Regions from separate parts of the Leucobacter tenebrionis genome, predicted to be linked through region 2. Evidence: predicted binding sites of a transcription regulator. Region 2 holds the regulator's gene; each other region holds the start of a gene.
What was found. Region 2 encodes HrcA, which represses chaperone genes, less so after heat shock. Its sites were predicted from a motif close to TTNGCACTCGNNNNNNNCGAGTGCNAA; they were not measured.
Positions count from the first base shown of each region.

Region 1: groES (co-chaperone GroES) is a predicted target of HrcA. The motif match lies at 1,288-1,314, and genes of this name have one in related genera.
Region 3: KVY00_RS13355 (Hsp20/alpha crystallin family protein) is a predicted target of HrcA. The motif match lies at 1,585-1,611, and genes of this name have one in related genera.

Region 1 is NZ_CP082322.1:1,006,876-1,010,121, reverse strand. It holds gene KVY00_RS04730 (class I SAM-dependent methyltransferase) at 1-166, opposite strand, end outside; gene KVY00_RS15530 (DUF4190 domain-containing protein) at 247-654, opposite strand; gene KVY00_RS04720 (DUF4190 domain-containing protein) at 703-1,140, opposite strand; gene groES (co-chaperone GroES) at 1,396-1,692, shown strand; gene rarD (EamA family transporter RarD) at 1,801-2,724, shown strand; gene guaB (IMP dehydrogenase) at 2,793-3,246, shown strand, end outside.
Region 2 is NZ_CP082322.1:381,731-384,976, forward strand. It holds gene dnaJ (molecular chaperone DnaJ) at 1-780, opposite strand, end outside; gene hrcA (heat-inducible transcriptional repressor HrcA) at 858-1,895, opposite strand; gene hemW (radical SAM family heme chaperone HemW) at 2,027-3,246, opposite strand, start outside.
Region 3 is NZ_CP082322.1:2,895,961-2,899,206, forward strand. It holds gene KVY00_RS13345 (low temperature requirement protein A) at 1-34, opposite strand, end outside; gene KVY00_RS13350 (dihydrofolate reductase family protein) at 284-922, opposite strand; gene KVY00_RS13355 (Hsp20/alpha crystallin family protein) at 1,038-1,511, opposite strand; gene KVY00_RS13360 (bifunctional alpha,alpha-trehalose-phosphate synthase (UDP-forming)/trehalose-phosphatase) at 1,733-3,246, shown strand, end outside.

The DNA of each region.
Region 1 (3,246 bases), 630 kb from region 2:
GCGTCAGCGCAGCGGCGAGCAGCGCGGGGTCGGCGCCCTCGGCGCGCAGAGAGCGGGAGAGCTGATCGAGCGTGCGCCCGGCTGCGATACCCGCTGAGATGCGTTCGAGCACTGCGGCACCCGCCGGCGCGGCGAGTTCTCGCCAGCCCGGGGCTTCCTGAGCCACGCTGCGTGGGGCGGATCCCGGAGAAGCCGAGGGGGCCGCGCTCTTCGGGCGCTGGGGCATCTCGGGGGAGCGCCGCCCGCTCAGAAGCTGCCGCTCGATGCGCCCGCGATCCCGAGCCCCACCACGATGATGAGCACGTAGAAGAGCAGGATCAGCACCCAGAAGCCGATCGCCGCATAGCCGACGATGAGGCCCGCGATGGCCATGCCGCGCCCGTTCTCACCGGTGCGCTTGATCTGGTTCAGTGAGATGTGCCCCATGATGACGCCGGCGACGGCGAAGATCGCGAAGGTGAAGAATCCGACGATGCTGGCGATCATCGAGACGATGGCCAGGACGTTGGTCGGCGCGGCCGGCGGGTAGACCTGGTAGGGAGCCTGCTGCCCGTAGGGCTGCTGGTACTGCGGCTGCGGAGGTGCGTATTGCGGCTGCGGGGGTGCGTAGCCGGGCTGGGCGTCGTCGCCGTTGGAGGGCTGGTTCTGGGACACTGCGAGTTTCCTTTCGAGAGGCGCGGGAGGCCCGGGTCGAGAGTCGGATCAGTAGTAGAGGTCGCTGCTGGAGAAGGCGCTGCCCATGGCCGCGAACATCATCACGAAGAAGCTGATGTAGAGGAAGATGAGGATCGCGATGAGGGCGAAGTAGGCGTAGCCCACGATGAGGCCGGTCAGCGCCAGGCCTCGGCCGGGATCGCCGGTGCGCTTGATCTGGGAGAGGCCCATGTGCCCGAAGACGATGCCGGCGATGGGCACCAGGAAGCCGAAGATGACGGCCAGCACGGCGTACGTGTTGGTGGCGCCGAGCGTCGTCGCGGTGGCCGGCTGCGGGCGGTAGGGGGCCTGCTGCGCGGGCTGCTGGTACCGGGGTGCCGCCGTGCTCGCCTGGGGCGCGCCGCCCTGCGGGGTCTGCGAGTACTGCGGCGCGGTCGGGGACGGGGCGCTGCGTTCTGGCTGCTGGGGAGGGTTCGGGGTGGTCATGACTGCTCCTCGAGCGGTTGCGGGCTCCCGATCCGCCCGGGGCGCATCGGCTGTCCCTTCGATTGTAGGCGGCGCGGTCGCGGAGGTCGCGGGGCGCGTCGCGCGGACGCGGATCCCGTTCGCTTTCGGCGATCCTCGGATCGCGAATTGGCACTCCCCTTGCGAGAGTGCCAACGAGGGTCCTAAACTCTGCTGTAGGCGCGCTCGCACGGGGCGAGCGCGAGAGAACCTTCAGACATTGGAAAGAGGTCAACCGTGTCGGTAGCCATCAAGCCGCTCGAGGATCGTATCGTCATCAAGCAGGTCGAGGCAGAGCAGACCACCGCGTCCGGTCTGGTGATTCCGGATAGCGCCAAGGAGAAGCCGCAGGAGGGCGAGGTCGTCGCAGTGGGCCCCGGCCGCGTCGCGGACAGCGGCACCCGCATCCCGCTCGACGTCAACGTCGGCGATATCGTGATCTACTCGAAGTTCGGCGGCACCGAGGTCAAGGTCGGCGGCGACGACTACCTGGTCCTCTCGGCCCGCGACATCCTCGCGGTCGTCGAGCGCTAAACGCTCGTTTCCGTTCAGAGCCGGGCTCCGATCTCATGATCGGGGCCCGGCTCTATGCGTGCCCTGGCTGAGGGCGCGCGGTGCCGGGGGAGGGCATAGACTGGATCGGTGAATCGAACACGCGCTGGACTCGGGTACGGTCTGGGCGCGTACCTGATCTGGGGAGTCTTCCCGCTCTACTTCGGCCTCATCGCGATGGTCGGGCCCTTCGAGGTGGTGCCCTGGCGGGTCGGCGCGACGCTCGTGTTCTGCGTGATCCTCGTCTCCCTGACGCGGCGCTGGTCGCAGGTGACGGCGATCCTCCGTTCCCCGCGACTGCTGGGCTGGTTCGCGCTGTCGTCCCTGCTGCTCTACGCGAACTGGCAGCTCTTCGTGGTCGGCGTCATGACGGGGCACGTGCTCGAGACCTCGCTCGGCTACTTCATCAACCCGCTCTTCACGATCCTCATCGGGGTGGTCGTGCGCAAGGAGTCGCTCACGCGCCTCCAGTGGTGGGCGGTCGGGATCGCCGCTGTCGGTGTGACGACGGCCGCGATCGCGTACGGCGTGTTCCCCTGGATCGCGCTCGGGATCGCGGCGTCCTTCGGTCTCTACGGCGCCGTGCACAAGCATGCGGGGGAGCAGGTCGACGGCATCACGGGTCTCACGGTCGAGACCTTCGCCTCGCTGCCGATCGCCGCGGTGCAGCTGCTGATCGTCGCGAGCACGACGGGTATCACCGCCTTCTCCTTCGGTCCGGGCATCGCCGCGCTCGTGCTGCTCAGCGGCATCATGACGGCGGTCCCGCTGATCCTCTTCGGCGAGGGGACGCGTCGACTGCCGCTCTCGTACATGGGATTCCTGCAGTTCCTCACGCCGATCCTCGGCTTCCTCTACGGCTATTTCGTGATGCACGAGGAGATGCCCGTGAGTCGATGGATCGGGTTCGTCGCGGTCTGGATCGCACTCGTGATCCTCATCGTGGACATGCTGGGGCAGATCCGGCGTTCTCCCACGGCGCAGACGAACACCGGGCCGATTCCCTTAGACTGAAAGGGCGAGGCGCCGCGATCCGGTCGCCTGAGCCCCACTGGCCCCACTCACACAGCAAAAGAGGTTCCATGGAACAGCGTGATCCCTTCGCGTTCACCGGTCTGACCTACGACGATGTGCTGCTGCTTCCCGCGCACACCGACGTCATCCCGAGCGAGGCCGATACCTCGACTCAGCTCACGCGCCGGATCCGCCTGAACATCCCGCTGATCTCGGCAGCCATGGACACGGTGACCGAGACCCGCATGGCGGTCGCCATGGCCCGCAACGGCGGCCTGGGCATCCTGCACCGCAATCTGTCGATTCAGGATCAGGCCGAGATGGTGGATCGGGTCAAGCGCAGCGAGGCCGGCATGATCACCAACCCGGTGACCACCTCGGTCGATGCGACCGTGGCCGAGGTCGACGCGCTCTGCGGCGAGTACCGGGTGTCGGGTCTCCCGGTCGTCGACTCGAACGGCGTACTGCTCGGCATCATCACGAACCGCGACATGCGCTTCATCGACCCGAAGGATCGCTCGC
Region 2 (3,246 bases):
GACCTGCATGGTGCACAGCAGGTCGTTGCCGTCCCGGCTGAACACGTCGTGGTGCATCACGCGGAACTCGACGAACAGGTCGCCGTTGGGGCCGCCGCCCGGGCCGACCTCGCCGCCGCCGCGCATCTGCAGGCGGGTGCCGGTGTCGATGCCCGAGGGGATGTCGATCGGGATCGTGCGGCGCTCGCGCACCCGACCCTTGCCGCCGCACTCGACGCACGGGTGCTCGATCACGGTGCCGTAGCCCTGACAGCTGCCGCAGGGGTGCATCGTGACGACGTTGCCGAACAGCGAGCGCACCTGGCGCTGCACCTGACCCTGACCGCCGCAGACGTCGCACGTGACCGGGTGGGTGCCCGGCTGGCAGCAGCTGCCCTGGCAGACCTCGCACAGCACCGCGGTGTTGACCGTGATGTCGCGCTGCGCCCCGAAGATCACCTCTTCGAGTGAGACATCGACGCGGATCATGGCGTCGTCGCCGCGCTCGGAGCGGGAGCGCGGGCCGCGCTGCGCGCCGCCGAAGCCGCCCCCGAAGAACGTCTCGAAGATGTCGCCGAAGCCGGCGGCACCGCCCTGGCCGCCGCCCATGTCGTAGCGCTGCCGCTGCTCGGGGTCGCTCAGCACGTCGTAGGCGTGCGTGACGTTCTTGAAGCGCTCCGCCGCATCCTCGCTCGGATTCACGTCGGGGTGCAGCTCGCGCGCGAGCCGGCGATAGGCCTTCTTGATCTCTTCGGGCGTCGCCTCTCGCGACACGCCGAGAGTCTCGTAGTGATCGGCCACGTTGTGCTCCTCAGGGGTGTTGTTCGGTGAGTTCGATGACTGGACGCGGCGGCGCGCACGACACGCGCCCGCGGGAGCTACTGCTCCTCGCCCAGGAAGTGATTGAGATAGCGCGCCACCGCGCGCACCGCAGCGATGTTACCCGCGTAGTCCATGCGCATGGGCCCCAGCACGCCCAGCTTCGACACCGAGTCGGCCTCGCGCTCGTAGCTGGAGGCGATCACGGAGGTGGCCGCGAGGCCGTAGCGCGCGTTCTCCCGCCCGATCGAGGCCGACACGTCGCGCCCGTCCTGCGCGAGCTCGCCGAACAGGCGCAGCAGGGTGACCTGCTCCTCGATCGCCTCGAGCACCGCGGGCAGCGACCCCGCGAACTCGCCGGGGCGGGAGAGGTTGGCGGCGCCCGACACGGCGATGCGCTCGCTGCGGTTGGCCTGCAGCTGGCTCGATACGACCGAGAGCACCCGCCGCACCAGCTCCGTCTCGTCGGGCTGCGCCCACTCGGAGACGCGCTCGACCAGGTCCGTCACCGCGGCGACCGCTGTCTCGACGTCCGCGCCGACCGCGGTCTCCGAGATCCGCTGCTTCAGGCCGTGCACCCACGCCTCGGTGACCCGGGAGGCCGGCAGCCACGCCACCTGCTGCTCGACCACGCCGCTGCCGAGGATGAGCACGCAGAGCACCCGGTCCTCCCCGATCGCGACCAGGTCGATGTGGCGCACGACCGTGCGGCGCAGCGACGGGTACTGCGCGACCGCCACCTGATTGGTGAGCTGCGCGAGCAGTCGGACCGTGCGCGCCATGACGTCGTCGAGGTCGCTCGACTCGCCGAGGAAGCGCTCGATGGCGGACCGCTGGGCGGCGCTCAACGGGCGGATCCTGGCGAGCGTGTCGACGTACAGGCGGTAGCCCTTGTCGGTGGGAACCCGGCCCGAGGAGGTGTGCGTCTGAGCGATCAGCTCGTCCTCCTCGAGCAGCGCCATGTCGTTGCGGATCGTGGCCGCGGAGACCCCGAAGCTGTGCCGATCGACGATGGCCTTGGACCCCACGGGTTCGTTCGATGAGACGTAGTCGCTCACGATTGCGTGCAGCACCGCGAGGCTGCGCTCCGACACCATGCGACCGACCATCCTTCCTGGCACTCGTCTCTTCAGAGTGCCAAGTCTACCGCAGCACCCTCGTAAGCGCCCGCAGCGACGCACGCCGACAGCGAACCCCGAGACGGTCCTGATAACCCCGGGGACGCGGCTCACCCGCCGAGCAGGCGATGCACGACCGTGTCGGCGAGCAGGCGCCCGCGCAGGGTCGGGATCACGCGCGCGGGCCGTCCGGGAGCGGCGATCGCGGCCCGCCCGTCGATGAGCCCGTCGGCGATGAGCTGCGGGATCGCGCGGCGCTCATCGGCCGAGAGCACCTCCGCGGACAGGCCATCGGCGATCCGCGTCTCGAGCAGCACGCGCTCCTCGTGCCTCGCCTCCTCGCTCAGCGCCTCCCTCGCGTGCGCCGGCGAGATCCCCGCCGCGATGCGCTGTGCGTAGGCGCCGGGGTGCTTCACGTTCCACCACCGCACTCCGCCGACGTGGCTGTGCGCACCGGGACCGGCGGCCCACCAGTCCTCGCCTGTCCAGTACGAGAGGTTGTGCTTGGAGCGGGTCTCGGGGGTGCGCGACCAGTTGCTGATCTCGTACCACGAGAACCCCGCGGCTGAGAAGCGCGCGTCGGCGAGCTCGTACATATCGGCGTGCAGGTCCTCGTCGGGCTCGGGCACCTCGCCGCGGCGGATCTGCGCGGCGAGCTTCGTTCCCTGCTCGACGATCAGCGCGTATGCCGAGATATGGTCCGGATCCGTGGCGAGCGCGGCATCGATCGAGCGCTCCCAGTCGGCGAGCGACTCCCCCGGCGTGCCGTAGATGAGGTCGACGCTCACCTGCAGCCCGGCCTCCCGCGCCCAGCGGGTGACGAGCGGAACGCGCTCGGGCGTGTGCGTGCGATCGAGCGTCGCGAGCACGTGGGGCACCGCCGACTGCATGCCGAAGCTCACCCGGGTGAACCCGGCCGCCGCGAGCTCGGCGAGGTACGCCTCGTCGACCGAGTCGGGGTTCGCCTCCGTCGTCACCTCCGCTCCGGGGGCGAGCCCCCACTCGTCGCGGATCCGCCCCAACATGGCCGTCAGATCGGCGGCCGGGAGCAGCGTGGGCGTGCCGCCCCCGAAGAAGACCGTCGACACCCGGCGATCCGGCACTCCGGCGCGCCGCAACACCTCGGCGCCGAAGCCCAGCTCGTGCTGCACCTGCCCCGCGTAGTCGTCGCGCCGGGTGCCGCCGAGCTCGCTGGCCGTGTAGGTGTTGAAGTCGCAGTAGCCGCAGCGCACGCGGCAGTACGGCACGTGCACGTATACCCCGAAGCGGCGCTCGGAGGCGCCGTCGGCGACGCTCGGGGGCAGGGATCCGTCAGCGGGAGCCGGATCGC
Region 3 (3,246 bases), 870 kb from region 2:
TCGGGATGAGCCTGAAGCGGGGTGCTGGCGCCATGGGCGGATGTCCCTCTCCGCTGGGGATTCCGGAAAACGATGGGTACCGGGCCCGGGGCGGATCGCTCGGGCCATCTCATGATAGTGCTCGAGACGCGGTGGTCGCGCCGCAGATCCGCCGTCGAGCACACCGAAACCCGAGATCCGGTGTGCTCGACGGCAGATCTGCGCCGCTAGGCTGGCGTGATGATCGAGCTCGAGCTCGACTCCAGCGGGCACGGGGCGTAGCGAGCGGCCCGAGGTACGGCGGCTACTGCTTCCGGTTCCACAGCTGGTGGGTCAGCCCGCTCGAACTGCTGACCGATTCGATCGTGAAGCGATCCTCGATCCCCACGACGTCGTCCCAGAGGTGCACGCCGCGACCCAGCGTGATCGGCACGACCACGACGTGCATGAAGTCGACGAGGTCGGCGCGCAGGAATTGGCGGATCGTCGAGGGCCCGCCCCCGATGCGAACGTCCCTGCCGTCGGCGGCCTCGCTCGCGCGGCGCAGCGCCTCGGCCGGGTCGGCGTCGATGAAGTGGAAGCTCGTGCCGTTCGCGAACACCATGGGCTCGCGCGGGTGGTGCGTGAGTATGAAGCAGGGGGTCTTGAAGGGCGGCTCGTCGCCCCACCATCCACGCCACCCGTCGTCGGGCCAGGGCCCGCTCTGCGGGCCGAACTTGCGGCGCCCCATGATCTCCGCGCCGATGCCCTGCCCCCACATGCTGAACAGGGCACGATCCAGCGTCACCGGATCGGCGACCCGGTGAACGCCCTCGATGACGCGGCCGTCGAACCAGCTGAAGAGGGCGCCGGCGTCTCCGATCGGGCGGTCGAACGTCACGTGGTCGCCCGCCGAGAAGCCGTCGAGAGACACGAACTGATTATGTATGCGTGCGCGAGCCATGACGCCTCCAGGCGATTGCGGTCTGATCGCTCAACTCTAGGCCGGTCGCGCCGGGGAGGGAAGGGGCGGGTGCCGGTCTGCGGCCCCGCCCCGAGCCTCAGCGGTGGGTCAGCCCTTACGCGGGGCTGTTCTCCAGCTGCTGCTTGTCCGCCCCGCTGTCTGCCTCCAGCGTCTGCGACGCTGCGCTGCCGTTCGCGCTGGTGACCTCCACCTTACGCGGCTTCGCCCGCTCGCTGACCGGGATCGTCACGCACAGCACGCCGTTGTCGTAGCTGGCGCTGATGCGCTCGGTATCGATGCCCTGGCCGAGGCTGAGCTGACGCAGGAAGCTGCCCGAGGTGCGCTCGCGGGTGATCCACTTCACGTTCTCGGTGCTCGGCAGAGTGCGCTCGGCGCGGATCGTCAGCAACTGGCCGTCCACATCGATGTCGACGGAGCCCGGATCCATGCCGGGCAGGTCAGCGGTCAGCAGGTAGTGGTCGCCGTCGCGATAGAGATCCATGGGCATCTGCCGCGGTCCGCGCAGGGGCTCGTTGAACAGGCTGTCGGCGATGCGTTCCATCTCACGGAAGGGGGTGTAGGTTGCCATGTTTCTCACCTTTCTCTGAACTGGCGATTCAAGATGTGAAAGTTGAGTGCAGGTAACTCAACTTGAGAAAATATTAGCACTCTCTCGGGTAGAGTGCTAACTGTTGTTCGCTTGAGGCAAACGCGCGGCTCACTAGCATCCGGCGGGATACGGCCGCAATGGGCAGCAGCGGTCGCGCAGGTCTCGTAGACTGCGATAACAGAGACTCGCAAGGGGGTGCCATGACCGAGATGAAGGACATGACGGGCGGGCGCGAACTCGTCATGGTGTCCAACCGGTTGCCGGTTGACCGGGTCGTCGAGAAGGACGGATCCACCTCGTGGCGCACCTCACCGGGAGGACTCGTCACGGCGGTCGCCCCCATCGTGGAGCAGCTCGGCTGCCTCTGGGTGGGGTGGGTCGGTTCTGCAGACGAGGCGGTGGAGCCATTCGAGATCGGATCGATGCGCCTCGCGCCCGTCGAGTTGAGCGAGGACGACATCGAGCTCTACTACGAGGGCTTCTCGAACGGCACGCTCTGGCCGCTCTACCACGACGTGATCGCGCGTCCCGAATTCCACCGCGTGTGGTGGGACCGCTATCAGAAGGTGAACCAGCGCTTCGCGGAGCGCGTCGCGCAGCACGCGGCTGAGGGTGCGATCGTCTGGGTCCATGACTACCAGCTCCAGCTCGTGCCCGCGATGCTGCGCGAGCTGCGCCCCGACCTCACGATCGCCTTCTTCCTGCACATCCCGTTCCCGCCGAGCCGGCTCTTCGCGCAGCTCCCGTGGCGCAAGCGCGTGGTCGAGGGGCTGCTCGGGGCCGACGTGATCGGGTTCCAGCAGGTCACCGACGCCGTGGCGTTCCGCATGACGGCCGAGCGGTTCACCCGCGTGCCCGCGCTCGGCAACACGATCGTCGTGCCCGGCGCCGCCGGTGAGCCGTCGCGCACGGTGCTCGCCCAGGAGTTCCCGATCTCGATCGACGCCGCGGCCTTCGCCGAGGTGGCCGCCCGCCCCGAGATCCAGGAGCGGGCGAGGGAGATCCGCGCCGAACTCGGCAACCCGAAGACGGTCATGCTGGGCGTCGACAGACTCGACTACACGAAGGGGATCAGGCACCGCCTCAAGGCGTTCGACGAGCTGCTCTCGGACGGCGAGATCGACGCCGAGCAGACGGTGCTCGTGCAGGTGGCGAGCCCGAGCCGGGAGCGCGTCGACGCCTATCGGCAGTTGCGCGACGAGGTCGAGCTCACCGTGGGGCGCATCAACGGGGAGTACGGAAGCATCGGGCACGCGCCGCTCGTCTATCTGCATCGCGGGCACACGCGCGACGAGATGGTGGCGCTCTACCTGGCCGCGGACGTGCTGCTGGTCACTCCGCTGCGCGACGGCATGAACCTCGTCGCGAAGGAGTACGCCGCGTGCCGCACCGACGAGCAGGGCGTGCTGGTGCTGAGCGAGTTCGCGGGGGCGGCCGACGAATTGCGGGACGCGCTGCTCGTCAACCCGCACGACATCGAGGGGCTCAAGGCCGCGATCGTGCGTGCGGCCCACATGCCGCGCGAGGAGCAGCGCCGGCGCATGCGCTCGCTGCGCCGAACCGTCTACGACAACGATGTCGCGCACTGGGCGTCCGGCTACCTGGGGGCGGTGCGGGCGACCGCGGAGGCGCAGCGCCCGAGCCCCACCGGGCACCGTACCGAGCCGATCCAGGTGAGCACGGCATTCGTGCCGCGCAGCATCGACGACCGCGT